4 regions of the Glutamicibacter sp. FBE19 genome follow, and region 1 is predicted to be linked to each of the others. Evidence: riboswitches for the same ligand, from Rfam matches in the RefSeq annotation. Region 1 holds a riboswitch; each other region holds the start of a gene.
The links. Region 1 has a riboswitch for S-adenosylmethionine ahead of acs (acetate--CoA ligase). Riboswitches for the same ligand answer to the same signal wherever they lie in the genome.

Region 1 (7,224 bases):
AGATGGTGTGGTGGATTCAGCTCAGGTGATAGTTACCGAGGCTGTTGTGGAACCGTCCACGGATTCTTCCGAATCCAAGGATTCCTAGCTTTAAATAGTCGAAGCCACGTCCCGCGGGACGTGGCTTCGACTATTTAAAGCGGATTTTCTTCAGTTGCGCTTTAGCGGCGTGCCCGGCAGATTGCATTGATCTCGGGAATGCACGGTTCATTCTGCAGGCTGGTGGTGTCACCCAGCGTGGTTCCTTCAAATAGCTGCGTGAGCAAGCGGCGCATGATCTTGCCCGAACGGGTTTTGGGAACATCCGGTACCAGCAGCACATCGCGCGGCTTGGCAATCGGGCCTATCTGGGTGGCTACCGTGGAACGAAGTTCAGCTATGAATTGTGCCTGGCGCGCGGCGAGCTGCTCATCAGGGTTTTCGCCAATCAGCGACTTGTCCAGGGGCACCACGAAGGCGGTGGCCGCATGTCCGGTTTTTGCATCCGGGGTGGGGCAGACTCCGGCCTCGACGACGCCGGGGTTGGTGACCAGCGCAGACTCGATTTCAATGGTCGATAACCGGTGCCCGGAAATATTGATCACGTCATCGGTGCGGCCCAGGATGAAAATATCTCCATCCTCGTCAAAACGTGCCCCATCGCCTGCGAGGAACCAGCCTTGCTGGACGTACTTCTCCCAGTAGCTGGTGTAGTAGCGTTCAGGGTTGCCCCATACCGTACGCGCCATGGACGGGCCGGTGCGGGTGATGACAATATTGCCCTGGGTGTTGGGCTCAACTCGCTGTCCCTGGGCATCAACGATGTCCACGGAAACGCCCGGCAGGGCACGGGCGGCGCATCCTGGCTTGAAGTAGTCGTCGGTCGGCAAAGGGGAGAGGACCGTCGCCCCGGACTCGGACTGCCACCAGGTATCCACCATCGGAATGCCTGCCGGGGTATCGCGGCCAAGCTGTTCGCGCAGCCACCGCCAGGCCTCCGGGTTAACCGCTTCGCCAACGGTGCCGCCGACGTTGATGGAGGACAGGTCGTAGGATTTGGGAATGCCCTCGGGGAACCAGCCCATCAACGAGCGGACCAAGGTCGGGGCCGTGTAGTAGCTGGTGACCTTGTAGCGTTCGATGACTTCGAAGTGGCGTCCGGGATGCGGCGCGTTGGGCACGCCTTCATAAATCACCTGGGTGACGCCGTTGGATAGCGGTCCATAGATCTCATAGGTGTGGGCCGTGATCCATGCCAGGTCCGCGGTGCACCAGTGCACGTCATTCTCGCGCTGGGAGGCATCCGGGTTGGCGAAGAGCATGTTGTAGCTGGCGGCAGCCTGGGTCAGGTAGCCACCGGTGGTGTGCACCAGGCCCTTGGGCTGTCCGGTGGTTCCGGAGGTGTACATGATGAACAGCGGAGTTTCAGAGTCGAAGAACTGCGCTTCATGTTCGGTGGGCTGGGTGTCGACAACATCGTGCCACCAGACGTCGCGGCCTTCGGTCCACGGGATCTGATCGCCGGTGCGTCGAATGACCAGCACTTTTTCGATCTCATTCTCGCCGGAGACCGCTTCGTCGGCATTGTCCTTGACCGGCACCGAGGCGCCGCGGCGGAATTGGCCATCGGTGGTCACCAGCACCTTGGCCTTCGTGTCTTCCACGCGGAACTTCAACGCTTCGGCAGAGAATCCGCCGAAGACCAGCGAATGGACGGCGCCGATGCGGGCGCAGGCCAGCGTGATGACGACGGTTTCGATGAGGACCGGAAGGTAGATGACCACGCGGTCGCCCTTGACCACGCCCAAGGATTCCAAAGCGTGGGCGGCCTGGCTGATGCGTTCTTGCAGGTTCTTGTAGGTGACGGCCACCCGGTCGCCGGGTTCGCCCTCGAAATACAGTGCGACCTTGTCTCCGCGGCCGGCGGCCACATGCCGGTCGGCGCAGTTCACCGCGGCATTGAGCTTGCCACCCAGATACCAGGAGATCTGCGGTCCGCGCTTGGCTTCCGGGTCAGCTGGGAGGATCTGGCTGGTGGTATGCCAGCTGGTGTCCCAATCAAGGAGGCGTGCCGCGTCGTCCCAGAATGCTTGGCGTGCTTCCTCAGAGGCAAATGCAGAGGTTGGTGCCGATTCGATGGTCATTACAGAGTATTCCTTGGAGTGTCTATTCGGTGGCTGGTTTGGTACTTGATCGCTAGTGCCCTCGGGCCCGGGGCTTTTATGGCGCGGCGTTCGGAGGCAGCGAGCAGGGCAACGGCAAGTATTCCGAGGAAGGCCAGGTGTTGCTTGTGCCCTGGAGGTTCTTGGCCGAGGCGAATTGCCGGTCTTTGCCCATAGCCCGTTGTGGCTGCGAGCCTGAAAGCGCGGTGCGGCTCTGTGCCGTGGTGGCGAATCTGCGCGAGAAATTGACGAGGCCGGCGCCCAGTGCCATGGACGCGAGGCCCAGGTACTGCATTTGAGGCTGCGCAAAGCACAGTGCCATGATCATCTCCATCGGTCCTGGCGGTAGCACCGGCCTATGGAAGGTGTCCTCCATAGGTGGTTGCTGCGGCGTCACTGAGCCAGATCTCTCGGCCGCTCGGGATGGTTACACGTCTATTACAGGGTTTCGAAGGAATTGAATGCAAATCTTGCGTAACATGAAAAATCTTCGATAACTGTGCCACATGCGCGGGATATTTCGTTATTTATTTCATTGAATGCCGGTTTGATCGATAATGGGCGAATATGGGCAATTCATCTTCGGCATGATGCGCCATTGGCTGTTCAACCTGCCGGTCATCCCGGAGCCGCCCAAGGTCGAAATGTGACTTCGTGGCTTGGATGCATCGGTTTATTACGGCTACAAATGAATGACGACCCATCCAGAGCGGCTGAGAGATCTGGCTCGACGACGCCGCAGCAACCACCCGAAAAGGGAGACGGTGCTACCGCCAGGACCGATGGAAAGAATTGAGGACTTTTAATGTCATTTGGCGAGTTGCCAAACACCTCCGGTTTGGACTTCAACCAGCTCAGCGATCCTTCGCAGGCTAGCGCCATGGGACTAGACGACTTCGAAGAGCAGCTGCCCACGCGGCAACTGCTCAAGGTCACCCCCGGCCCCGGCGCGGATGAGCAATACGACCGGCTGGCTGAAATCTTTCGTCCGGTCTTCGCGCAAATCGCCAGCACCGCCAAGGACCGCGACCGCAACCGCGTTCTGCCCTTCGAGCAGGTAGGCCTGCTCAACCGCGAACGTTTCGGCGCACTGCGCATCCCAGTTGCCGAGGGCGGATACGGCGCGCGCCTGGTCGACGTGTTCCGCTTGCTCATCGAGCTGTCCGAAGCCGACTCGCATGTCGGCCAGCTGTGGCGCGCGCATATCGCGTTCGTGGAAAACGTGCTGGTCCTCGACGACCAAAAGCTGCGCAGTAAGTGGACCGCCCGCATCGCCGCCGGGCAAATTGTCGGCAACGCCTACACCGAACGCGGTGGCAATGCCCTGGGCACGCTGAACACCAAGGTGAGCCAGATTGATGGCCGCTGGCTGGTGGACGGTGAAAAGTACTACTGCACCGGTACCATTTTTGCCGACTGGACCACCGTGGCCGTGGCCCACCCGGAACTGCCCGGGCGCCAGATCGCGGTAGTCTCCACCCAGCACAGCGGCGTCAAGATCCTTGATGACTGGGATGGCTTTGGCCAGGGGCTCACCGGCACCGGAACCACGGAGTTCCACCAGGTCCCGGTGGACACGTTCATGCCGCAGCAGAGCAACGACTCCGAAGCGGCGATCTTCCAGCTGGTGCTCATGGCCGTGCAGGCAGGTATCGCCCGGGCGGCCCTGAACGACCTGCGCATTTCGGTGCAGAACCGCACCCGCATCTTCACCACCGGCACCGGCGTTCCGGTGCACCGCGAACCACAGGTGTTGCAACTGGTCGGCGAGGTGTCCGCGGAATCCTTCGCCGCGGACTCGGTCGTGATCGGCGCCGTCCTTGAAGTCGAAGCCGCACTGGTAGATCCGGGGCTCAACGACGAAGAACGCTATGCGGTCTGCGAACTGGCCGCCAACCGGGCGCAAACCATCGTCCAGCCACTCGTCATCGGTGCCACCAGCAAGCTCTTTGACGGCCTGGGCGCATCCTCGACCAGCGTCATCTGCAACCTGGACCGGCACTGGCGCAACGCCCGGACCATCGCCACCCACAACCCGGCCATTTACAAGGCCCGCATTGTGGGGGACTACGAGATCAATGCGGTCCAGCCGCAACGACTCTCGGTCACCGGCGAAGACAGCAACCATCGAGCCCACGGCGCCTGAGCGCGAACCACTAATCTTCACCACTACCCAACCATGGCAAGGGGAACATCAATGAGCCAGCAGCGCGAAATTCTCTTCAACGCATTCGACATGAACTGCGTGGTGCACCAGTCGCCAGGCCTGTGGCGCCACCCGGATGACAAGGCCTCGACCTACAACACCCTCGGCTACTGGACCCACCTGGCCAAGGTACTGGAAAAGGGCAAGTTCGACGGCCTGTTCATCGCCGATGTCCTGGGTACCTACGATGTTTTCAACGGCACTAATGAGTCCCCGCTGCGCTCCGGCGCCCAGGCCCCGGTCAATGACCCGATGATGCTGGTCTCCGCCATGGCAGCGGTCACCGAGAACCTCGGCTTCGGCGTCACTGCGGGCACCGCCTACGAGCACCCCTACGCTTTCGCCCGCCGCCTGGCCACCCTGGACCACCTGACCAACGGCCGCGTGGGCTGGAATGTCGTGACCGGGTACCTGCCATCGGCCGCCCGCAACATGGGCCAGGAAGACCAGATGGAGCACGACGAGCGGTACAACCACGCCGATGAATACCTCGAGGTCGTCTACAAGCTGCTCGAAGGCTCGTGGGAAGACGACGCCGTGCAGAACAACAAGGAAACCGGGATCTATACGGACCCGGCCAAGGTGCACAGCATCGAGCACGAAGGAAAATTCTTCAAGGTGCCCGGAATCGCCATCACCGAGCCTTCCATCCAGCGCACCCCGGTGATCTACCAGGCCGGCGCCTCGTCGCGCGGCATCAAGTTCGCCTCGGAAAACGCTGAAGCAGTATTTGTCACCAGCCCGACCCGTGAAATCCTCAAGGCCACCGTCACCAAGATCCGCGATGCCGCAGAGGCCGCCGGCCGCGACCGCTACGATGTGAAGATCTTCGCGATGCAGACCATCATCACCGATGAGACGTCTGAGAAGGCCCAGGCCAAGTACGAGGATTACAAGTCCTATGCGGACGTTGAAGGTGCACAGGTCCTGATCTCCGGCTGGATGGGCATTGACCTGTCGGAGCTGAACCCGGATGAGCCATTGGGCGCCAACCTGAAGTCCAACGCCATCCAGTCCACCGTGGAAACCTTCCAGAAGGCCAGCGGCGACGACGGCAACCCGTGGACGATCCGCCAGTTGGCCGAATGGGTGGGCGTGGGCGGCTTCGGCCCGATCACCGTCGGCTCGGGCGCCGAGGTGGCCGAGAAGCTCATCGACTGGGTGGACTATACCGACGTTGACGGTTTCAATCTGGCCTACGCGGTCACCCCGGCAACCTTCGAGGACGTTGTCGAATACGTGGTTCCCGAGCTGCAGGCTCGCGGCGCCTACAAGACCGAATACGCCCAGGGCTCGCTGCGCAACAAGCTCTTTGGCGAAGGGGACCGGGTGAAGGAGACCCACCGCGCCGCGCAGTACAAGATCTCCAACCGCCTGCCAGCTAAGGGCTAGGCATCCCGCCTGAGGCCCTGGCCTCAAAATGGCATCGGCTCCCTCCACCTTGAAGGGTGGACGGAGCCGATGCCATTTCCGGAGCCTAGTTGGCGGGATTCACCACCATGGCAGATCCTCCGCCACGGCGCACCGGCTCGGCCGCCGCAGTCAGCGTTCCATCCTCATTGATCTGGACCGCTTCCACCGCGCCGATCTCTGCCTGCGGGGTGAAGGAGTCCCCGGCCGGGGTGAGCTTGTGCCCGAAGGCCTCCATGGCCGAACCGTACTGGGCGATGAATTCCGGTTCTGCGGTCACCGCTGCGGTATTGCGCTGCGAGGCCCGCGGGGCGGCGATGGCTTCGCTGATATCCATGCCCAGGTCGTAGCGGTTGAGCAGCGTCTGCAGCACCGTGGTGATGATGGTTGACCCACCGGGGGAACCGATGGCCATCACCGGCTCGCCGTCACGCAGCACGATGGTTGGCGCCATCGAGGAGCGCGGGCGCTTGCCCGGTTCAAGGCGGTTTGGATCTTCCGGGTCATAGACCGTGGAGAAGTCTGTGAGCTCATTGTTCAGCAGGAAGCCCCGCCCCGGCACCACCATGCCCGACCCTCCGGTCTGCTCGATGGTCAGCGTGTAGGACACGACGTTCCCCCAGCGGTCCACCACCGACAGGTGGGTGGTGGAGATGTTCTCGGTGTCATGCTCAACGGCCGGCTCAGCGGCAGCTGCCGGGCATTGGCCATCAAAATTCTCGATGTCGCCCGGGGCCACCGGCTTGGCGGCCGCCTGATCGGGGTTGATCGCGCAGGCCCGGTCGGCGCCGAAGAGCTCGCTGGTCAAGGTCTCGGTCGGCACATCCACAAAGGCGGGGTCACCCACGTATTTGCCGCGATCCGCATAGGCCAGCGCGGTGGCCTCGAAGTAGTGGTGCAAGGCGTCGGCGGGTTCCATGGAGGACAGGTCGTAGTTGCCCAGGATATTCAGCGATTCGCCAATGGTGGTGCCACCGCTGGAGGAGGGAGCCATGCCGAAGATGTCCAGCCCGCGATAGTCCACCGTGGTTGGCTTCTGCTCGGACACCTCATAGTTGGCGAGGTCCTCGGTGCTGACAAAACCGGCAGGGACCGGCAGCTTGGTGTCCTCGACCTTGGGCGGGGCCTGGACCGTCTGGGAGATTTCGGAGGCCAGATCACCGTGGTAGAACGCCTTTGGGCCTTCCTTGGCCAGCAGGCGATAGGTATCGGCCAGCTCGGGGTTCTTGAAGATGCTCCCCACCTGTGGCGCATCGCCACCGGGGAGGAAAAGCTTGCTGGTGGAGCCGAAGGCTTCGAAGCGTTCCTTGTTGTCCAAGGTTTGTTCCCGGAAGGTCTCATCAACAACAAAACCGCGGGAAGCCACCTGGGTCGCCGGACGCAGCACCTGCTTCAGGCTTTGCGAGCCCCAATTGTCCAGGGCACGCTGCCAGGTGGCTACGGTCCCCGGAACGCCCACGGCAACAC
Region 2 (7,224 bases), on a different contig from region 1:
GCCTGTTCGGCACCGTCAAGACCACCGATATCGCTAACGCCGTAGAGGCTGCCGGTCTGGGCAAGATCGACAAGCGCAACATCGAGGTCAACGACCACATCAAGTCGACTGGCAACTACAACGCAACCGTTCGCGTACACGAGGACGTCGTTGCAAACCTGCGCCTGCAGGTTGTAGCTGCTGCCAAGAAGTAAGTCTTCTAGACTCGGCTTCTGTTCAAGAGGTGGCGTGCGCTCCGCAAGGAGCACACGCCACCTCTTGGCGTTATCCCGCCGTCCAGCCCGCCCAGATGGCAGGCTATCGGAATCGCGGATTCTCAGTGCGCCATCCGGGATCCACCAGTTGCATGGCGCATTTGAATAGCAGGGGCGAGTGCAAGCAGTCCGGCAACGACGCCGGCGCCACCGCAGATCCAGGACATCCAGGCAACGCCGGCGAAATCGGTAAACGATCCCATCCAAGGCGAGGCGAAGAGCAAGGCGCTGGCGATGGCAAGTGCCCATTCCATGGAAACCAAACGTGGCATCATGACGCTCCAGACGCCGGTGATCACCATGAGCAGGCCGAAGGCCGCCATCAGTCTCATCGAGGTGCTGGTTCCCTCAAGCCACATGGTTGAAACTGCGGCCAGAATACCGGCCGCGACGCCGACCCAGTCTTGCCACCGAGTCCATTTCTTCATTGTGAAAACCTCCAACATCCATTGCAGAGGGCTCCTTAGCGGGAGTCGCTTTAAATGTAGGTTCGCGGTTGCCGATGCACAATCTACTTTTGGGAGCATTTTGGTAAATCCTTGGCCCTGGAGGCGTCCCGGCTGCGGCACAGGAGGGCTCCCGGCTCTTGTGGGGACACCGCAGGTTCGCGCATAATTCACCAGATCGCCTTGCGCCCGGTGCCTCTTAATCGTTGGCATTGGAGCCGCGGGCTCGTAGCCTCGAAGATGGGACTGGCCAGGCCAGCACGATCGAGAGAAACGGTGGAATACATGGGTTTTGCGTTTGCCGATCCTGAAGCATTGACCAAGGAGCAACGCGAGGCAGTGGCCGAGCATCAGCGCACCGTCCGAAGCGGCCCGCGCAAGCTCTCATTGCGCGCCCTGCGCGAAGAAGCCAGCCTGAGCCAGGCCGAACTGGCTGCGCGGCTCAAGCTGCCGGTGGACCGCATTGCCCGCATGGAAACCGGCGACCTGGACCGGGTCCAGCTAGCCACCTTGCGCCGATATGCCGCGGCCATGGACGCCCGAATCGAGATCACGGCGACCCGCGGCGAAGCCTTCGCCCAGCTGGGCTAGCCCGGCCCCGCCGCGCGAATGGCCGACCGGCCACCGCAAATAGCGGGCAGCTCATCGAGAAAAGCGCCACCCACCGCTGGATCCGACCATCTGCCCTCCGGCTCGGCATCTTTAGCGGCTAAAGTGTTCCGGTGAGATGCGGGTTATAGACCTGCGTCACAGCCGAGCTTCGAAGGGGTTATTTTGCACGAGCGTATTCACCACCGGGCCTTTGCCGATCGCCTGATGAGCGCCGAACAGGCGGCAACCATCATCAAGCCGGGAATGACGGTGGCCATGAGCGGCTTCACCGGTGCCGGATACCCGAAGGCAGTGCCCGGCGCCCTGGCCGCCCAGATGGAACGCCAGCACGCTGCCGGCGAGGAGTTCAAGATCAACGTGCTCACCGGCGCCTCCACCGCCCCCGAGCTCGACGGGGTGCTGGCCAAGGCCGAGGGCATGAACCTTCGCCTTCCCTACATGTCCGATCCCGAGCTGCGCCGGCGCATCAACGAGGGCAACATGGAGTACATGGACATCCACCTGTCCCATGTCGCCCAGCACGCCTGGTTCGGCTTCTACGGCAAGATCGACGTGGCCATCATCGAGGTGGTCGGCGTAACCGCCGAGGGCGACCTGATCCCCTCCAGCTCCGTGGGCAACAACAAGACCTGGCTGGAGATGGCCGACAAGGTCATCATCGAGGTCAACACGCAGCAATCCGCCGCCATGGAGGGCATGCACGATGTCTACTACGGCACCGCCTTGCCTCCGCACCGCAAGCCCATCGAATTGACCACGGTGCGCGACCGGATCGGCCAGAAGTACCTGGACGTCGACGTCAGCAAGATCGCCGCGGTGGTCCAAACCGACGCGCCAGACCGGCTGAGCCCCTTCGCCCCGGTGGACGAGACCAGCGAGAAGATCGCCGATCACCTGCTGGGCTTCCTGGACTCGGAGATCCGTGCCGGCCGGCTGACCGAGAAGCTGCTACCGCTGCAGTCGGGCGTCGGCAACATCGCCAACGCCGTGCTGGCGGGCCTGTCCCGCGGCGGCTACAAGTCCTTGGCCGCCTACACGGAGGTCATCCAGGATGGCATGCTCCAGCTGATCAAGGACGGCACCATCGAGTTCGCCTCGGCCACCAGCTTCTCGCTGTCTGCCGAGGGCATCGAGGAATTCAACCGCAATGTCGAGCACTACCGCGAGCGCATCCTGCTGCGCGCCCAGGAGATCTCCAACCACCCCGAGATCATCCGGCGGCTGGGCTGCATCGCCCTGAACGGGATGATCGAGGCCGACATCTACGGCAATGTGAACTCCACCAACGTCCTGGGCTCCCATGTCATGAATGGCATCGGCGGGTCCGGCGACTTCGCCCGCAACGGCTACCTGTCGGTGTTCATGTCCCCGTCCACCGCCAAGGGCGGCAAGATCTCGGGCATCGTGCCCTTCGCATCGCATGTGGACCACACCGAGCACGACACCATGATCCTGATTACCGAACAGGGCCTGGCCGATCTGCGCGGCCTGTCGCCCAAGCAGCGCGCCCAACAGGTTATCGAGAACTGCGCGCATCCGGACTACCGGGGGCTGCTGCAGGACTACTTCGACCGGGCCTGCAGGCAAAGCTACGGCAAGCACACCCCGCACCTGCTGGGCGAGGCCCTGTCCTGGCACCAGCGCTTCGAGCAGACCGGGGATATGCGCCCGGCCAGCTAGCCGCCGGGCTGGCCGGGATCGATGCGCACGATCCGGTCATCACCCGTCCCTGGCCGGCCGCGCCCGTCGGTGTTGTTCGTCAGCACCAGCAGCGAGCCGCCAGGATCCACCAGCACATCGCGCAGCCGGCCGAGCCGGCCATCGAGCAATTCCTGCTCGATGGCCGGCGCGTCCAGTTCCACCGCGCGCAGCACTTCGCCGCGCAGATTCGCCAGGTAGGCGGTGCCATCTAGGATCGCGATGCCGCTGGGGCTGGCCTCGGCAGGGGACCACTGCGCAATCGGGTCGGTGTACTGCCGATCTGCGCCGCCCTTCCCCTCGACTTCGGGCCAGCCATAGTTCCCGCCGGCCTTGATGATGTTCAGTTCGTCGAAGGTGTTTTGCCCGAATTCGCTGGCATACATGGTGCCATCATCGCTCCATGCCAGGCCCTGCACATTGCGGTGCCCATAGCTGTAGACGAGGGAATTCTCGAAGGGATTGTCCTCCGGGACGCTTCCATCGGGTGCCATGCGCAGGATCTTGCCGCCCAGCGCCTGCAGGTCCTGGGCTTGCCCAGGGTTGGACGCATCGCCCACGCTCGCGTAGAGCATTCCATCCGGTCCGATGGCCAGCCGCCCGCCGTTGTGGATATTGGCCGAGGGCAGGGAATCCAGCAGGGTCCGCGGAGCCGACAATGACAGGTTTCCGGCGCTGCCTTGCACGGTGAATTGCTGAATGCGGTTACCGGATTCCGCGGTGGAATACGCGTAGAGCTGGTCCGGCGCTAGGAAGGCCAGGCCCAGCAGCCCGCCTTCGCCTCTCGCTGCGAGATCATCGATCCGGGCCACTTCGCGGCTCTGTCCGGACTGCGAAACCTCCAGGATCCTCCCGGAATCGCGTTCGCTGACCAGCAAGCTGTCCTGGACGTAGACCATGGACCACGGAGCTTCCAAGCCGGTGGCCAGTGGTTCTGGAGCGGTGTGCGATTCGGCAGCTGGACTTGGAAGTGGTGTTGGCGTGGAGCATCCGGCGAGGAACACTGCGCCGAGCAGCAGGCATGTGTCCCGGATGTGCTTCATCGGGTGGCTATGCGTGCGCCGGCTGATGGCGCGTCGGGCGATACGTCAGTTCCTGGATCCGCCCGTCCAAAAGCTTTGAATCGACAAGTTCCAGGTCATAGTCGTCGACCCCTCCGAGTACCGGAGCAGAGCCGCTATGCCCGGTCAGCACCGGGAAGATGCTCACCTGGATGAAGTCCACAAGACCTGCCGCCAGCAGCGAATGGTTCATGGCCAGGGAACCGTGGGAGCGCAGCGGCACATCTGAGGTTTCCTTGAGCTGGGCGACGACTTCCAAGGCATCAGCGCGCTCCAGCGTGGCATTAGGCCAAGACAGCGGCTCAACCAAGGTGGTGGAGATGACGGTGGCGGGCTTGTCGTGCAAAGCCACGCCCCACGCGTCTTCAACCTCGGGATTCATCTCGATTTCTGCCCAGAAGAGACTAAACAAGCGGAAGGTGTTGGCTCCGAAAACCATGCGGCATGGGGGAGTGTAGAGCCCGAGGCGATGGGCCAACAGCTCTGGCCCCTGTTTTCCCCAGTAGCCACCCCAATCGCTGCCTGCACTGCCGAAGCCATCAAGGCTGCTGAACACGTCAAAGGTATAGGTGGCACTCATGGCAAGCCTCCGAAGCTGATCCGCTAGGTGCCACCTAGGATACGCTCAGGCGCTGGGCATATCTACGTTTTGGGTGCGCAATTGTCCGCGCGAGAGTTCCTTTCCGCTGGCCTCGTCGGTGATGACAACTTCCCACAACTGCTGGGTCTTGCCTTGGAACAGCGCCTTGGCCGCAACCTGCACGCGCGCACCGGTAGTGGGACGCAGGAAGTCGGTGGCATTGTGAACGCCCACAGCAAATTGATTGCGCTCTGAGACCGCGTAGCTGGCGCCAACGCTGCCGGCGCTTTCAATCATGGAGGCATAGACACCTCCATGTACGACGCCCCACGGGGTGTGGTGCTCTTCATTGAGATCGGCATGGCCTCGCACGGAAGTGGCGGTGATGTCGTCAAAGACCAGGCCAATGCTGTCAGTGAAGCGGCTGGTCTTGTCGGGGATTCGCTGTGCTGGGGAACTCACGGGTGACTCCAAAAGTGTCGGGGCGCGGTGCGCCTGTTCGAGTGGTGGGGCTTGCGGTTCAATTATTTGCACTTTACCTGCTGAAGTACGCGGCAATCCTTGCGGGAAGATCCTTGATGGCGAACCCTGGCGCCGATTTTCCACGAAGCGCAGATGCCGGAAGATATTTAGCCGTGCCATAAGTTAATGCGTTACGACGAAGATCACACCTTCATGGCCGGCTGAAGTGCCTGAAGCGGTCCGAATTGGTGAATAAAGGACTGTTCCGTGACCCTAAAACTGAGCCACTGTCGAATATTTTGTTGAATATTGCGATTTGAGAAGTGAATTGTTTGACGGTGCTTCGTCATGAGTCATATTGTTTTAAGCAGAATCAAGAGCATCAGCTAAAAGCCCTGGCTTGCTGATCGGCAACCCTCTCAACGGTAGTGGGGTGCTCCAGGTGAGGATTCGGTTTTGCGCCAAATAGTGTCAGAACAAGTACCGCGCACGGCGTGAAACCTCAGTGGCAACCGGATTCGGATCATCCCGAACCGCTGTTCCCGCTGGGTCTGACGCGGTGGGCAAGAACCGAAGGAATCGAGCCATGTCATTGAATCGTGAACTTGACCCGCTAACCCTACGCAAGGTTTTCGCTCAACATCCCTCAGGCGTGGCCGCTCTGTGTGCAGAAGTGGACGGCGTGAAAACCGGCATCGTTGCATCCTCATTCACTGTCGGGGTTTCGCTGGAGCCGGCATTGGTGATGTTTGCAGTCCAGAAGACCTCCAACACCTGGCCGAAACTGCGCGAGGCCAGCCACATTGGTGTTTCGGTTCTCAGCGATCTCAATGGAGGGGTCTGCGCGCAGATCGCTTCGAAGAAGGGCGATCGATTCCTCGGCGTGGATACCGTGGTTTCCGAGCAGGGCGCTCTGTTCATTGAAGAGTCCACCCTCTGGCTGGAAACGTCGATTTACAACGAAGTCGAAGCTGGTGACCACTGGGTTGTGCTTTTGGAGGTGCATGGGCATCACACATCACTGCACTCGCCGCAGATCTTCCATGATTCCCGATTTCATTCAATCCCAGTTCCTGAGCTCGTCTAAATCTTCTGAGGGGTAGTTTCCCGAAGGCCCGGCGTGGATTCCCTGATGGTGATCTGCTCCGGGCCTTGTCGCGTTTCGGGACGCGTTCAACGCCAGGCAAATAGTTATCCACGGTGTGGATCGCGACCGCTACGCGAAAATGTGGACTATTGGCCATAACTTGCCGAGTTGGCCGTGCTAAAGGCCGGTGACTAAGCCTTTTATGATTCCGTAGATATCCACATGGTTATCCACACGACTGTGGGCATGATGTGCAGAACTGTGTGAAAACTGCAATAAACCCTGTATTGCGGGCGTTTTTGGGTGTTGATAACTACTGGGAACATATCGCTATCTTCAATAAAATATTTACCTGTCCACAGATGTGAAAATACAAAAAGCCTAGTCAATAACTATTACTGTTGGGTACTTGACAATAATCCACAGGGTTCTCCCCAGACAGTGAACAGGCTAGTCCACAGCTGAGGGTATGTTATGCACAAGACCTGTGGATAATGGGGTTTACGTGGGTAAACATCGGCCCTACTGTTGGCTTTGGGGCAGAAATATCCACAGACGTAATCCATTGAACTGTTGGCATCAACTAGCAGGTTGGAACGTTGCCATCTGGCAAGGAAGATTTTTCCCCCTGGGGTCAATAGGGGATGGAAGTGTCTGCAATGAGTGCTGAGCCGGTTTACGAAGGACGAGAATCCGACGCAGGGCGCAAGCCGCCACAGGACGTCGAAGCCGAGATGTCCGTGCTCGGTGGCATGATGCTATCCAAGGACGCCATCGCCGACGTCGTTGAGGCGCTGCGCGGAACCGACTTCTACCGTCCGGCTCACGAATCCATCTACGAAGCCATTATCGATTTGTACGGCCGAGGCGAACCTGCCGATGCCGTGACCGTGGCCGACTTGCTGACCAAGCGCGGCGAAATTTCCCGCGTGGGTGGCGCTGCCTACCTTCACAACCTCATTCAGCAGGTGCCCACCGCCGCTAACGCCGGCTACTATGCAGAAATCGTGCGCGAGCGCGCCGT
Region 3 (7,224 bases), on a different contig from region 1:
TATGGTTCAGGGAACAAATGGCTTGACACTGCAGCAGCTGCGCTATTTCGTGGCGGTAGCCTCCGAGGGGTCCATCTCGGCTGCCGCCGACTTGATTTACGTCGCGCAGCCCAGCATGTCGGCGGCGATGAAGGAGCTTGAATCGAGGGTGGGGCGCACCTTGCTGGTGCGCTCGGCCAGGGGAGTGACGCTCACCGCCGAAGGAGCAGAATTCCTTGGCTACGCCCGGCAGGTCCTGGAGCAAGTGGAGCTGCTGGAGCACCGCTACCTCGGACGGCCCTCCGCCAGGCGCCTGCTGGGCGTCTCCACCCAGCACTACTCATTTTCGGTGGACGCCTTTGTCCGGATGGTCCAGGCCAGCGGCGCCGAGGAGTACCAGTTTTCGCTCCGCGAGACGCGCACCGAACAGATCATCGAGGACGTGCGCACCCTGCGCAGCGACATCGGGATCCTGTACCGCAATGACTTCAACCGCAAGGTCATCGACAAGCTGCTGCGCGAATCCCGGCTGGCCTTCCACCCGCTGTTCCTGGCTGATCCGCACATCTTCATCTCGCGCAGCAACCCGCTGGCCACCCGGGACCAGGTCACCCTCGAAGACCTCGAGGACCTGCCCCGGCTGACCTTCGACCAGGGCGCGAATAATTCCTTCTACTTCGCCGAGGAGGTGCTCTCCACGCGCTCCAGCCAACGCGAAATCCAGGTTTCGGACCGCGCCACCATCTTCAACCTCATGATCGGCCTGGGCGGGTACACGATCTCCACCGGCATCATCAGCGACGAGCTTGATCCCTCCATCGTTGCCATCCCGCTGGCGATCGAGGAGCGCATCGAGATCGGCTGGATTGACCACGCAGCCATTCCGCTGACCGACCAGGCCCAGCGCTACCTGCAAGAAGTCCGTGCGGTGGTCGCCAGCTTTGGGGTCGAGGTGCTCGGCTGAGCCGCCCACGGCGTAACTCCCGGTCATCGAGTACCGGTCTATCGTCATAAACTTCGGCAAAAACCTTGAAATCACGCAGGTTCTGCTCAAAGTGATGCGTCATAAAGTGGTGCCAGCCACCGCGTCATCATGACAAGTTCACGACATATGAAGCTTGGCGGCCTTGTATGAAGCTGGCCGCCCGATGGCGCTTGCGCCGTTTGCGGCCCGTGGCCAACCATGGAAGAACAACAAACCATCAAGAGCGACTAAGAGATCTGGCTCGTTGACGTCGCAGCAACCATCGGGAAACCGAAAGGTGCTAATGCCAGGAACGATGGAGCAGTTCCGAACGCGCTTTTGCGTGATGTGCTTCGTGTTGCCACACGATGCCTATCGGTGCACTCCCTCGCAGAGAACGAGGAGGAGCTATGAGCCAAGGAACCGACGCGGTCCACGCCGGATATCGCCCGAGCGGAGACTTCCGCCCGATGCTGCCGCCACTGCACAATTCCGCAGCCTACCAATTCCAGTCGCATGCCGAAGCGATCGAGAAGTTCGCGTTGCGCCAGGCCGGTTTCACCTACTCGCGCACCGGCAATCCCACCGTCTCGATCCTCGAGCAGCGAGTGGCCGCGCTGGAAGGCGGCGCCCAGGCGGTAGCCACCGCCACCGGCCAGTCCGCGGTAGCCCTGTCCCTCCTGGCCCTGACCCAGGGACCCAAGCACATCGTGGCCTCCTCCTCGCTCTACGGCGGCACCGTGGACCTGTTCACCGACACCTTCGCCGACTTCGGCATCCGCATCAGCTTTGTCGACCAGGCCGATCCGGCCGCCTGGTCCGGGGCCATCGAGGAAGACACCCGGGCGTTCTTCCTGGAGTCGGTCTCCAACCCGCTGTGCACCGTGGCCGATCTTCCCGCCATCGCGGCCATCGCCCATGAGCACAACATCCCGGTGGTGGTCGATAACACCCTGGCCACCCCGCTGAATGTGCGGCCACTGGATTTCGGCGCGGACATCGTGGTGCACTCGGCCACCAAGGGCCTGGCCGGACACGGTTCTGTTTTGGGCGGGATCGTCGTGGACTCGGGCAAATTCGACTTCTCCGACGCCGCCCGCTGGCCGCAGATCGCCGCCCCGCGCGTGCGGCTGAACAACACCTCGCTGCTTGAGCGCCACGGATCGGCCGCCTACGCGATGCTGGTGCGCTCCAAATTCCTGCACGACCTGGGCCCGACCCTCGCCCCGGCTAGCGCCCAGGGGATCCTCGCCGGCATCGAAACCCTGCCGGTGCGCGCCGCACATGTGCAGCGCAGCGTCACCACGCTGATCGGCGAGCTCCTGGCGCACCCGGGCATTGTGGCCATCCACCACCCCTCGCTGTCCACCCACCCGAGCCACGAGCTGGCCAAGAAGATCACGCCCAAGGGCACCGGCTGCGTGCTGGCCATCGAGCTGGCCCATCCCACGCTGGTCTCCCCGCTGATCGACGGGCTGAAACTGATTTCGCTGGCCGCCAATGTGGGGGACACCCGCACCATGATCTCCCACCCGGCCACCATGACCCACTGCCGGCTCTCCGAGCAGCAGCTGGCCGCCGCCGGGCTGAACACCGCCACCCTGCGCCTGTCGGTCGGCCTGGAAGACCCCGCCGACCTGCTCGCCGATCTCACCCAGGCCCTTGACCACGCACTGGAGAAGGCCCTGGCCCCGCAAACCCAAGGAGCATCATGAGCGGCTTCAACACCCAGGCCGTCCACGCCGGCCAGCACAAGGACCCGCACACCGGCGCGGTCGTGCCGCCGATCTACCAGACCAGCACCTTCATCCAGGACGGCATCAACGTGCTGCGCTCCGGACATGAATACTCCCGCGGCTCGAATCCCACCCGCGACGGGTTCCAGGACCAGCTCACCGCCCTGGAAGGCGGGGCCGCCGGCTTCGCCTTCGCCTCCGGCATCGCCGCCGAAGACGCGCTGCTGCGCGCGGTGCTCGAACCGGGCGACCACATCATCCTGGGCGCCGACGGCTACGGCGGCACCAACCGGCTGATCTCCAAGCTGCACAGCAAGTGGGGGATCACCTCTTCGGCGGTGGATATCACCAGCCTGGATTCGGTGCGCTCCGCGGTGCGCCCGAACACCGCGCTGCTCTGGGTGGAGACCCCCTCCAACCCGCTGCTGGGCATCGCCGACCTGGCCGGCTGGGCGGACATCGCCCGCGAGCATGGCGCCCTGCTGGTGGTGGACAATACCTTCGCCACTCCTTATCTGCAGCGCCCGCTGGATTTCGGCGCCCACGCGGTGGTCCACTCCACCACCAAATACATTGGCGGGCACTCCGATGTGCTCGGCGGCGCGGTGATCGTGGCCGACCACATCTTCCGCGGGCAGACCCTGGCCGAAGCGGTGGGCTACCAGCAGTTCGCCGGCGGAGCTGTGGCCGGCCCGCAGGATTCCTACCTGGCCGCCCGCGGGCTGAAAACCCTGGGCCTGCGCATGGAGCGCCACTGCGCCTCGGCCGATACCCTGGCCCGCTGGCTCGATGCGCAGCCCGAAGTCACCCGGGTCTACTACCCGGGACTGGAATCCCACCCCGGGCACGAGCTGGCCGCCCGCCAGCAGCGCGGTTTTGGCGGGATCGTCTCGCTGGCCCTGGAAGATGAGGCCGCCGCCCGCGCCTTCGCCCAATCCATGGAGTACTTCCAGCTCTCGGTCTCCCTGGGCGGGGTGGAATCCCTGGTCTGCTATCCGCGAGAAATGACCCACGCCTCGCTGATCGGCACCGAGCTGGAAATCCCGGCCAACCTGGTCCGCCTCTCGGTGGGCATCGAAGAGACCGAGGATCTGATCGCCGATCTTCAACGCGGCCTGGCCGCCGCCCGGGCCACCCGGCCTGTGAGCACCGTGCGCGAAAAGGCCCTGGAAAACGCCTGATCGCATCGAACCGCAATAATCGGGCGGCGCGCCCCTTCTCCACGGAATAGTAATTGGGGAAGGGTGGAAACATGATCGGAATTCTCAATCGGCTCGTCGAGCATATCGAGGCGAACCTGCACGCCGAGATCAGCCTCGCGGATTTGCTGCGCGGCGAAGGCACGACCGAATACCACGTGCGGAGGATGTTCTCCTCGCTGGCCGGCATGCCGGTCTCCGAATACATCCGCCGCCGGCGCATGTCCCTGGCCGCCGCGGACCTGCTCGCCGGGGATGACCTCTTAGCTATCGCGATCCGCTACGGCTACGGCTCGGCCGAAGCTTTCGGCCGGGCCATCCGGTCCGTGCATGGCGCATCCGTGGGTGAAATCCGCGAGAATGGCGGCCCCCTTCGAAGCCAGCCAATCATCAGGTTCAGCCTGAACGTCGAAGGGAAACGCCCCATGGATGCACGAATAGCGCAAAGAGAAAACTTCAAGCTCATCGGATACGCCGCACGCGTCCCGCTGATCCACCACGGGGCCAACCCGCACATCCAGGAGCACATCGCCTCCATACCGGTGGCCGAGCATGCCCGGCTCAAGGCGCTGTCGGCCGCCGATCCTGCCGGCTTGCTGCAGGTCAGCGACCAGGTCGATGCGGACTACCGCGAAGGCAGCGAGCTGACCTACCTGCACGGAGTTGCGGTGCCAGCCGACGCCCCGGTGCCCGAGGACCTGGATTCCATCCAGGTTCCAGCCGGGGCCTGGGCGGTATTCAGCGTGTCGGGCCCCTACCCGGCGGCGCTGCAGGAGCTCTGGGCCTCCACGGCCACCGCGTGGTTCCCGTCCAATCCGTGGCGTTTGCGTCCCGGCCCGTCCATTGTCGCCGTGCTCGATCGGGCCGCTGATTTCAGCACCGCGACCTGCGAGCTCTGGCTGCCGGTGGAGGCCGACCGCTAGCCTTATCCACACACCGTCATTGCATGCCCCGCGGATCCTTTTCTGCGGGGCATGCTCGTTCCCATGAGCACAGCACAAGCACTCAAGGATCTGGCCGAGGCGGCCCGGCTCGTTGCCTCGGCCACGGCTGTGCTTTCCGGCGACCTGCCCGCCGGCCACGCCGCCTACTTTGCACTGCTCACCGAGCACCTGGGACAGCAGCAAACCCGCGCGCAGATCCAGGCTGCCCACGCGCTGCGCCGCACCGGTGCCCACAAGATTGACCGCGAATCGTTCCAAGCCATCACCGACGCTGGCACCAACCCCACGATCGAGCAGATCGAGGCAGCCCGCGGCCACACCACCGCCGGCCGCACCCACTTTAATAGTGCCTCCGGGTTGTTGCAGGACTGGCTGGATATTCCACGGGCCACCGCTTCGTCCCGCCTGATCCAAGCCGACTGCTTGATTGGCGGGGTGAATGAGGCAGGTCAACCCATCGCCCCGTGGTTGCCTCAGCTCGCCGAACAATTCATGGATCCTGACGTCGACCCACGCCCGGTCGCTGCCACGGCCACGAAACTGCATTCAGCCCGCAAAGATCTGGGCGAGGGCAAAGCCGGGCGTAAAAAGAAAGAACAACTCCAAGCCGACGCACTGGCTTTCCTGCGCACCGAACCGAAGTCCGCACGCAAACACATTAACGCGCTCATAGCCGAGGTGAAATCCGGCGAACGCCCGATCAAGGCCCTGCTTGAGTGCATCGGAATTTTTAGACGCGGCATGCGCCAAGGCCTGGTCGAATATGTGCTGCGCTTACTTCCTTCTCAGGCGGCTTTTATCGAGGCCTACCTCGCCAAGATGGACAATCCGGCTACCGTGGCCGGTAACCGCGAGCACTTGAAGGACGCCGAAGCTCATTTCACCGGGGAACCGGGGAGCGACTGGGACGATGAGGAGTCGATGCCAGACTGGGCCAAGGGCGGGAACCGTTCTGGACCCGCCGAGCCGGAGCAATCAGCACCACCGGAAACATCGCCAAGTTCGCCGAGACCGGATGAACACAAACCGTGGGAAGACATGAAGCCCGAACGCCGCCGGCTACTGGGACTGCTAACTCTGTTGATGGGAAGTTCTCCCACCGGTTCCGGTATGTCAACACCGCCCGCAGCGCAGGTCAGCATCGTGTTGAACTGGGAAAAGATGCAACAGCAACTCAAGGACTTTGCTGTCACTTCCAGCGGATTGCCCCTCACCCCCGGTGAAGCACGAGCCGCACTCTGTACCGCCGGTGTTTACCCGCTGGTGCTCAATGGCACTTCTCTGCCCTTGGACCTTGGCCGCACCCAGCGGCTCTTCTCCAAGGCCCAAGGCCGGGCAATCCGCGCCGCCTATAGAGGCTGCTCCTACCCTGGCTGCAGCATGCCCGCCGAACGATGCGAACTCGACCATCTGGATCCGTGGGAGAAGGGCGGGCGCACCGACATCGCCTCGGCAGACCTGAACTGCCCGATCCACCACATCGGCCGGCACTGCGGACTCTTTAGGACCGTCAAGGTCTCCGGAAGCCGGCCCCTGGTACTACTGTCTAGGGAGCTCGACCCGGAACAACGGCTAAGGATCAATACCTACTTCATGACCCCAACTGAAGCGCTGGCCGCCGAAGCACTGGCTGAGCGGATGACAACCCAGTGGCGTTCGGGGCTGATGGCCGTAGAGTTCGCTGCGGCTTAGGAGTTCGCAGCCAAATGCTTGGCCGCCAATTCGAGGTAATGCTCGGCGTTGACGTTCAACCCTGCAACCTCTTCATCGCTGAGTTCACGGCGCACCTTGGCCGGAACGCCGGCCACCAGCGAGCGCGGCGGGACCTGGGTGCCTTCCAGCACCAGCGCGCCGGCGGCCACGAGCGACTGCTCGCCGATCACCGCGCCGTTCATGATGGTGGCACTCATGCCCACCAAGCAGCCGTCGCCCACGGTGGCGCCGTGCACTACTGCCGAGTGGCCGACCGACACTCCGGCGCCCAGCGTGCAGGGGTAACCGGCATCCGCGTGAAGCACCACGTTGTCCTGCAAATTGGTGCCTTCACCTACGCGAATCGGAGCCGAGTCGCCGCGCACGGAAACCCCGTAGAAGGCGCTGGCCCGAGTCTCCAGCACCACGTCCCCGCTCAGCACGGCGGTGGGGGCGACAAAAACGTTCTCGGCGACCTGCGGGGTCGACCCGTCAATAGTAATAATGTGGCTCATGCCACCCACTCTAATTGTCGAGGGGGCACGGTGCGAGTTATGAGAAGACGATGGTCCGCTGGCCGTCGAGCATTACGCGATGCTCGGCATGCCACTGCACCGCACGGGTCAGCGTCCGGCCCTCCACGCTGCGCCCCAGCTCAACTAGCTGCTCGGCGGTGCGGGTGTGCGAGACGTGGGTGACTTCCTGGTCGA
Region 4 (7,224 bases), on a different contig from region 1:
ACCGATACCCGCCCATAGCGGCTGATGGTTGCCCCGATGAAAACCGCACCGATGGCATCCATCAAATAGGCCTGCCCGCTGCCCGGAACATAGCCGTTGGAACGCGCGGCCAGCACCACCCCGGCGAATCCGGCGATCACCGCGCACAACAGATAGGCGCTAATGATCAGCGCATTGATCCTCAGGCCCGAGATCTTCGCCGCGCTGGGCTGTTCGCCGGCCATGGTCAGCTTGCGCCCGTAGCGGGTGATTCCCAGCAGCAAGGCCACCGCCACGGCAATGGATGCCGCGTTGATCACCGCGGCATCGACATCCAGGAAGTAGCCCCGCCCGATCACCGCAAACCCGTCCGGCACCAGCGGCGCCGAGAGGTAGATCGGCGCGCCGCCGCTGGTGAGCAGCTGCTGCACGCTGGTGCCGACAAACCACACGCTCAGCGTGGCCAGGAAGGCAGGGATCCGCAGGACCACGATCAGCAGCGCGTTGACCAGCCCGACCGCCAGGGCGAAGAGCAGCCCTCCGGCCACGGCCACCCAGGCACGATAGCCGTCGTGGATCAGCCAGGCACTGGCCAGGGCGCCCAAGTCCAGGGCCACGCCGATGGACAGGTCAATGCCGCCGGCCCGCACCACCAGGGTCAGCCCGATGGCGACCAGCGCCAGCAGTGCCACCTGCCCAAGGATTCCCACGAGGTTTCCCGCGCTGAAGAACACCGGGCTGAGCACCGAGAACACGATCAGGATCAAAGCCAAAGTTCCAGGTGCCATCAGCCGCGATGCCTGGAAGGCGCCGCGCTTCTTGGCGCTTGAGGCGGTTGGAGATCCAGGAGCTGGCGCCGGTGGCGCGGCCAGTGTTTGTGCGGGATTCATCGGTTCTTCCTTCCGCGCAGGGTCACGCTGGCCAGAACCAGCAGGATCAGCAGGCCCTTGGCCGCGCCTACCCACTGGCTTGCGACACCCAGCAGGGTCAGTCCGTTGTCCAGGGCGGCGACAAACACCGCGGCCAGCACGGTGCCAACGACGCTGACCAGCCGCCGTCGGGAGAAGATCATCGACATGTAGGCCACCAGAATGATGTCCAGCAGGATCTGCGTTCCAATGCCCGGGACGGCGGCCGAAAGCCTGGCGACCAGCAGCGTGCCGGCCAGGCCAGCCAGCGCCGAGCTGAGCACGTAGCTGGCCAGCCGGTAGCGGCGCGGGTCCAATCCGGCCACCTGGGCGGCCGTCGGATTCTGGCCCGCGGCGTAGGAGTTCACGCCCCAGCTGGTCTTGCCATAAACCCACCAGCCTAGTGCCCCGATGATGATCATGAGCCAAGCGGCCAGCGGGATCCCGAGGAAGACGCTGGCCCGGGCAGCCTCGAAAAAGCTGCCGGACACGGCGATCTTCAGGTTCTGGCTGAAGACCAGCTCCAGCGAAGCGGCCACGCCCATGGTGGCCAGGGTGGCCAGCAGCGGGCGCAATCCCAAGGTGACCGACAGGCCGTTGACGATGCCGATCGCGGTGGCCACCAGCACCCCGTAGAGCACCGACACCGGGCCGGGGGCTCCGGCGGCCGCGGCCAGCGCGGTCACGGTGCCGGAGAGTCCTGCCACCGCACCGGTGGACAGGTCGATGCCGCCGTTGAGCACGTCGTCGCCGCCAGCGATAATCACGATCGCGAGCCCCACCCCGGCGATGCCGAAGACCGAGGCCTGGGTGAGAATTGTCGCGATATTCGAGGCCGCCAGGAAAAACGGGGAGCCGAAAGCGAAAAGCAGCAGCACCGCTCCAATGCCGGCGTAGCCGATCCAGGCGGCCAGCCCGGGCTTCCTTCCTTGCGCGCTGCGCGCCGGCGCCTCGTTGGCGGGAGCAATGGCGGCGCTCATGCGTTCACCTCTTCTCGTGGTGTTCCGGTTCCTTGGCCGCTGGAGGCCAACTGCAAGATTCGTTCTGTGGTCACTTCGGCGGAGGGCAGCTCGGCGATGATCCGGCCGCGGTAAAGCACCAGCACCCGGTCGGCCAGGCCAACCACTTCTTCCAGGTCCACGCTGACCATCAGCGCGGCGGCTCCGTCCTGCACCAGCTGGGAAATCTGCGCGTAGATCTGCGCGCGGCTTCCCACATCCACGCCCGAGGTGGGCTGGTCCAAGACCAGCACATCGGACCCCTTGGCCAGCCAGCGGGCCAAGACGGTCTTCTGCTGGTTGCCGCCGGAGAGGCCCGAAGCCACGGCTTCGGGATCAGCCGGGCGGATATCCAGGCGCTGCACCAGCTCCTCCGCGGCATCCCGCTCCTTGCGCGCATTGAGCAGCCCAAGCCGGCGGCCGAGCTTCCGCAGGCTGGCGGCGGCAACATTCTCGCGCACGGTGTTGCGCAGGAAGATGCCATCGCGGTGCCGGTTCGATGGGACGTAGGCGCCGGCCCGGGCGACAAAGTCCGCGGCCGAAACCACCGGGCGGCCGTGCAGCAAGGCGGTGCCCGCATGCGGATGATTGCCGGTGACCGCGTCGGCGAGCACCTCGATGCCTGATCCCACCAATCCGGTGACGGCCACGATTTCCCCGGGAGCCACCGTGAGATCGATGCCCTCCAGCTTGCCAGCCACCGACAGGCCCGAGAGCTGGAGGGCCGGCTCGCCCTGGCGGGCGGGGGCCTCGCGCTGCTGGTGCGAGAATTCGTTGACCTGGCTGCCCAGCATCAAGCCGATGACATCTGAAATGCTGTCGCCGTGCGCAAAGCTGGCATCCCCGGCATTCCTGCCGTTGCGCAGCACCGTGATCCGGTCGGTGACCTGCTGCAGTTCCTGGAGATAGTGGGAGATGAAAATAATCCCCACCCCGCGATCACGCAGGTGCCCGATGGTGCCGAAGAGCTGCTCGACCTCGTCATTGGCCAAGGGCGCGGTCGGCTCATCAAGAATCAGCACCTTGGGTTCGGCCAGCACGGCGCGGGCAATCTGGATCAGCTGCTGCTGGGCAACGCTCAGCTCGTCGACAAAGGCCGCGGTGTCCAGCTCCTGGCCGGTGGTCCGCAGGATATCCGCCCGGGCCGCCTCTTGCACGGTGCGCTCGTGGCGCCATAAACCGCGGTTTCTGGATGTGCCAAGATACAGCTGTTCGGCGACGGTCAGGCGCCCGGCCAGGTGGCGGTCCTGGTGGATCACCTCAATGCCCAGCGCTTCGGCATCGGCCGGGCGCCGTATCTGCACCGCCTGTCCAGCAAGCTCGATCTGCCCCGAATCCAGGGTGTACAACCCGGTGAGGATCTTGATCAGGGTTGATTTTCCGGCACCGTTTTCACCTACCAGGCCGAGCACTTCCCCGGCCCGCAGCTGCAGGTGGACATCGTCCAGCACGGTGACGGCGCCAAAGGATTTGCCGATCCCGGCCATGCTCAGCAGCAGGCTAGATTCCGTTGTCATTGCGCACCTGATTCACGTTGTCCTTGTCCACAAAAATCGGCTCGGCGTAGCTGGTGCTTGGTACCTGGTCGGCTTGCCCGTTGAGGAACAGCGCAATATTCGTGGCCGAGGTGGCAGCAATCTGCTTGGTGGGCTGGGCGACGGTGAACTGGTAGGAGCTCTGCGGATTCGCGATCAAGTCCAGTGCCCCGGGTTCCGCGTCGACTCCATAGAGCTTGATGTCATTATCGGTGGGATCGATAGCCTGCGCGGCGCCGATCAGCGGCATATCCCAGCAGGACCAGATCGCATCCACTTCGCCTTCGGGCAGCCTGCGCAGCTGATCCTGGATCTGGTTCTTGGCATCTTCGATGGTGCCTTCGTACTTGTCCTGCAGTTCCGGGGTGATCTTCTCGATATTCGGGTAGTCTTCGAGCACCAGGTTCAGGCTGTTGTAGCGGATCCGGCAGGGCGTCACGCCCGGGAAGCCGTTGAAGACCAGGATCTTGCCCTTGCCGTGCAGGTCCTCGGCCATGGTGCGAGCCAGGGTGGTGCCGACGTTCCAGTTATCACTGGTGACGTTGTTCTTCGAGTACTCGCTCTGGAAGTCGATGGTGAACAGCGGAATTCCTGCAGCATCCACCTTGGCCAGGGCCGGGGTGAGCGTCTGGGCATCGCCCAGGATCACCACGATGGCATCGGGCGACTGGGTAATGAGATTTTCCACGTCCGAAACGTGCTTCTCGTCCTTGGCTTCGGCCTGGGTGGCAATGACCTCTCCGCCGAGCTCCTTGATGCGTTCTTGGATTTGCTGATACACCACGCGCGAGTAGTCGTGCAGGATGTCCTTGGCCGCGATGCCCACTTTTTTGCCCTCGATCGAAGGAACATCGTCGAGCTTCTGTTCGGTTTGCGGGTTGCTGCTTGGCGCCACGGCCGGCGCGGCTTCGGGGCGTGGTTCCTTCAGCGAGCAACCGGAGAGCAGCGTGGTTGCTGCGAGTGCGGCAGCCACAAATTTCAGGGTGTTCGGGCGAGTGCGAGTCATGCCGTCCCTCTCTTGGACATATCGAACCGAGGGATCCCGAACAGAAGTTCACGCTTCTTGCCCCGGGAGCTCCATCGAACCTGGCGTTAGCACTATCTGCAGGAGGCAGGCTTGCTGCGGCGTCGTGGAGCCAGGTCTCTCAGCCGCTCTGGATGGGGTGTTATCCGAGTCAAGCATTGATCCCGGGAGCTTGCCATCAACGCGTCACTGGAGGGAACACTGCGTCAGATCTCTTCACAAATCCCGGGCTGGCAAGGCTGGGAGGCGGCGGGCAGGCGCTAAATCAGCGTCATATTTCCGCATATTACGGCGTCTAATTCACATTGTTCTTGGCGTGAGCACCCCTGACCCGCACCAGCCCATCATGGCTTTGGCGTAGCAGGCTGGCCGTTTCTGAGCTCCCTTAAAAACAGTGCACCGCGCCATCAAGGAAGGGTTCGATGATGGCGCGGTGCCCGGGGTGTATTCAGCAGTGCGCTAGAGCAGGACCGCCCCCAGGATCCAGACCGTTGCAAAGGCCGCGGTGCCCTGGATTGCCGTAGCCACGCTGAGGGTCTTGTATGCAGTGATCACCGGAATCCGGCTGAGCTGCGAGACCACCCAGAAGTACGAGTCATTCGCGTGCGAGACAACCATCGCACCGGCACCCACCGCCAGGACGCTGAGCACCATTCCCAATTCGGAATCCAGCCCCAGCGAACCGAGCATCGGCGCGACCAGCGCGGAGGTGGTCACCATCGATACCGTGGACGATCCCTGCGCCGACTTCAGGGCGGCGGCAATCAGGAACGGCACCGCCAGGCCCAGGCCGAGTCCGCTCAGCGAGTCGGAGAGAATCGTGGTCAGCTCCGAGGCGGCCAGCACCGCGCCCAATGCGGCGCCAGCCCCGGTAATCAGCAAGATCGGGGCAGCGGTGCGCACCGATTCGTGCATCTGCTCATTAAAATCGCCCAGCTTGTTCTCGCCGCGCAACAGCAAAGTGGCCGAGAGCAGGCCGAAAATCAGGGCGATCACCGGCGTGCCGAGGAACGAGAGGACTTCAACCAGCGTTCCCCCGCCCAGCGGCTGGGATGGCAGCTTGGCGATAGATGAGGCACAGATCAAAACCAGCGGCACCAGGATCGGCAGGAAGGCCAAGGCCGGATGCGGCAGCTTGCCGAAGCTTGCGCGCAGCTGCTCGTAGTCCAGGTCTGCCAGATCATTCTCGTCTTCCGACGGCAAGGCGGTCCATTGGGACTTGTTGAAGCGGCTGGCATAAAACAGGCCGGCCAACGCGGAGATGGCTGCCACCGGAAGGCCAACGGCAATGATCAGCCCGAGGTTATCGGCAATGCCGATGCTCTCGGCCGCCGCCAGCGGGCCGGGGGTTGGCGGAACCATGGTGTGCGTGGCGTACAGGCCGGTCATCAGCGCCACCGAAGTAGCCAGCCCCGATACGCCGGTGCGAAGGGTGATGGCTTTGCGCAGCGAGTTCAGCACCACGTAGCCCGAATCGCAGAAGACCGGAATCGAGACAATGTAGCCAATGATTGTCAGGGTCAGATTGGGGAACCTGGTTCCCAGGACCTTGATCAGCGCGTCGGCCATGGAGATTGCGGCGCCCGATCGTTCCAGGATGATGCCGATCATCGTGCCGAAGAGGATGACCAGGCCGATATTGCCCATGGTGGTGCCGAAGGCGGTGGTGACGGTGCCCGCCACTTCGGCCAGGGGAATCCTGTAGGCGAAGGCGGCAAGGATAGCTGCGCCAATCAACGCGAGGAAGGGGCTGATTTTCCAGCGTGCGGTCACCAGCACAATGGCGACCACGAGGATCAAGAGAACAATGAGTTCGTACACGGCAGGTTGGCTCCTTTGCCACTATGTGTGGATCGCTGTCCAGCAAAGCGGCTCAAGCTCTGGGGGTTGGATCAGCCAGGCCCGGATTTCTTCGGTTTCGCCGACCCTGAACAGCAGGTGATGTGCCAATAGTAGGAAACCGGCGCCGGATTGCCTATGGGCATGCGACCGGGTTTCCCGGCATGGTCCTGCAAGAATATGTGCACGCCCCTCGGCAGACGGAATTTATCGAGGCTCGCCTGGTGCTGCTGGTGCCGCTAGAAAATCTGCATCTCGTCAAGTGCAATGCGCGCGTACACGGCATGCTGCAGCCGCAGCGATTCATTGGCTTGGCGAATATCGGCGCCGGTGACCTGGCCGATCCTTTCCAGCCGCTGCACCAGGGTATTGCGGTGAATGTGCAAGGCTTCGGCGGCCTGCGACATGGCGGATGCCGCGGCGACCACCAGCAGGGTTTTTGCCTGTTCTTGATTCAGCGCCCGGGCCGGTGCCGCAAGATAGGCCAGGCTCCGCGCCGGAGTCCGTGCAACGGCCACGGCGATGTCCTGATTCCAGATCTCCCGGTGTGCCCGTTGCGGAAGCAGCGCAGGACGCGCCACCAGGGTGCGCATCATTTCGGCCTGCGCCAACAGCGCTCCGGCATCGAAAGCATCCGCTCCGCCAAGAAAACGATCGCTCGGTTTCGCGGGCTGACCTGCTGCATCATCGGTGCTTGCCCGCAGCCGCCAGTGCGCGCCGAACAGGCTGACCCATGAGGTGCGCATGCCTTCCGCGGCAGCTTGCTCCAGCAGGGGGTCGCGGCCATCGCGCGGCAGCCACAGCTCAAGCTGCACCGGTCCGCGCAGCCCGTGCGCTTCCAGGTTCCGGTCGACGACTTCTGCGGCAACCCGCCCGGCCAGCAACGCCGAAATAAGGTCCCTGGCCTCGGCCGCCCGGCGAGCGCTGCGCGAGTGCTCGCG

Region 2: linked by a shared signal. The riboswitch ahead of H6F58_RS14925 (flavin reductase family protein) and the one ahead of acs (acetate--CoA ligase) in region 1 are both predicted to bind S-adenosylmethionine.
Region 3: linked by a shared signal. The riboswitch ahead of H6F58_RS12085 (aminotransferase class I/II-fold pyridoxal phosphate-dependent enzyme) and the one ahead of acs (acetate--CoA ligase) in region 1 are both predicted to bind S-adenosylmethionine.
Region 4: linked by a shared signal. The riboswitch ahead of H6F58_RS00495 (substrate-binding domain-containing protein) and the one ahead of acs (acetate--CoA ligase) in region 1 are both predicted to bind S-adenosylmethionine.

The regions. Positions count from the first base shown of each region.
Region 1 is NZ_JACKQN010000004.1:226,700-233,923, reverse strand. Features, by position in the region: gene H6F58_RS09270 (BCCT family transporter) at 1-88, shown strand, start outside; gene acs (acetate--CoA ligase) at 162-2,450, opposite strand; SAM riboswitch class I at 2,469-2,571, opposite strand; SAM riboswitch class I at 2,839-2,930, shown strand; gene H6F58_RS09255 (acyl-CoA dehydrogenase) at 2,947-4,287, shown strand; gene H6F58_RS09250 (LLM class flavin-dependent oxidoreductase) at 4,339-5,739, shown strand; gene ggt (gamma-glutamyltransferase) at 5,825-7,224, opposite strand, start outside.
Region 2 is NZ_JACKQN010000010.1:104,234-111,457, forward strand. Features, by position in the region: gene rplI (50S ribosomal protein L9) at 1-194, shown strand, start outside; gene H6F58_RS14895 (SPW repeat protein) at 317-682, opposite strand; gene H6F58_RS14900 (helix-turn-helix domain-containing protein) at 986-1,291, shown strand; gene H6F58_RS14905 (acetyl-CoA hydrolase/transferase family protein) at 1,475-2,992, shown strand; gene H6F58_RS14910 (PQQ-dependent sugar dehydrogenase) at 2,989-4,053, opposite strand; gene H6F58_RS14915 (dihydrofolate reductase family protein) at 4,061-4,651, opposite strand; gene H6F58_RS14920 (PaaI family thioesterase) at 4,697-5,113, opposite strand; SAM riboswitch class IV at 5,485-5,602, shown strand; gene H6F58_RS14925 (flavin reductase family protein) at 5,700-6,200, shown strand; gene dnaB (replicative DNA helicase) at 6,860-7,224, shown strand, end outside.
Region 3 is NZ_JACKQN010000007.1:39,860-47,083, reverse strand. Features, by position in the region: gene H6F58_RS12090 (LysR family transcriptional regulator) at 2-943, shown strand; SAM riboswitch class I at 1,176-1,266, shown strand; gene H6F58_RS12085 (aminotransferase class I/II-fold pyridoxal phosphate-dependent enzyme) at 1,354-2,658, shown strand; gene H6F58_RS12080 (cystathionine gamma-synthase) at 2,655-3,860, shown strand; gene H6F58_RS12075 (AraC family transcriptional regulator) at 3,932-4,801, shown strand; gene H6F58_RS12070 (HNH endonuclease signature motif containing protein) at 4,865-6,514, shown strand; gene H6F58_RS12065 (gamma carbonic anhydrase family protein) at 6,511-7,029, opposite strand; gene purU (formyltetrahydrofolate deformylase) at 7,067-7,224, opposite strand, start outside.
Region 4 is NZ_JACKQN010000001.1:108,387-115,610, reverse strand. Features, by position in the region: gene H6F58_RS00510 (ABC transporter permease) at 1-869, opposite strand, end outside; gene H6F58_RS00505 (ABC transporter permease) at 866-1,867, opposite strand; gene H6F58_RS00500 (sugar ABC transporter ATP-binding protein) at 1,864-3,402, opposite strand; gene H6F58_RS00495 (substrate-binding domain-containing protein) at 3,386-4,426, opposite strand; SAM riboswitch class I at 4,495-4,585, opposite strand; gene H6F58_RS00490 (GntP family permease) at 4,904-6,265, opposite strand; gene H6F58_RS00485 (sugar diacid recognition domain-containing protein) at 6,523-7,224, opposite strand, start outside.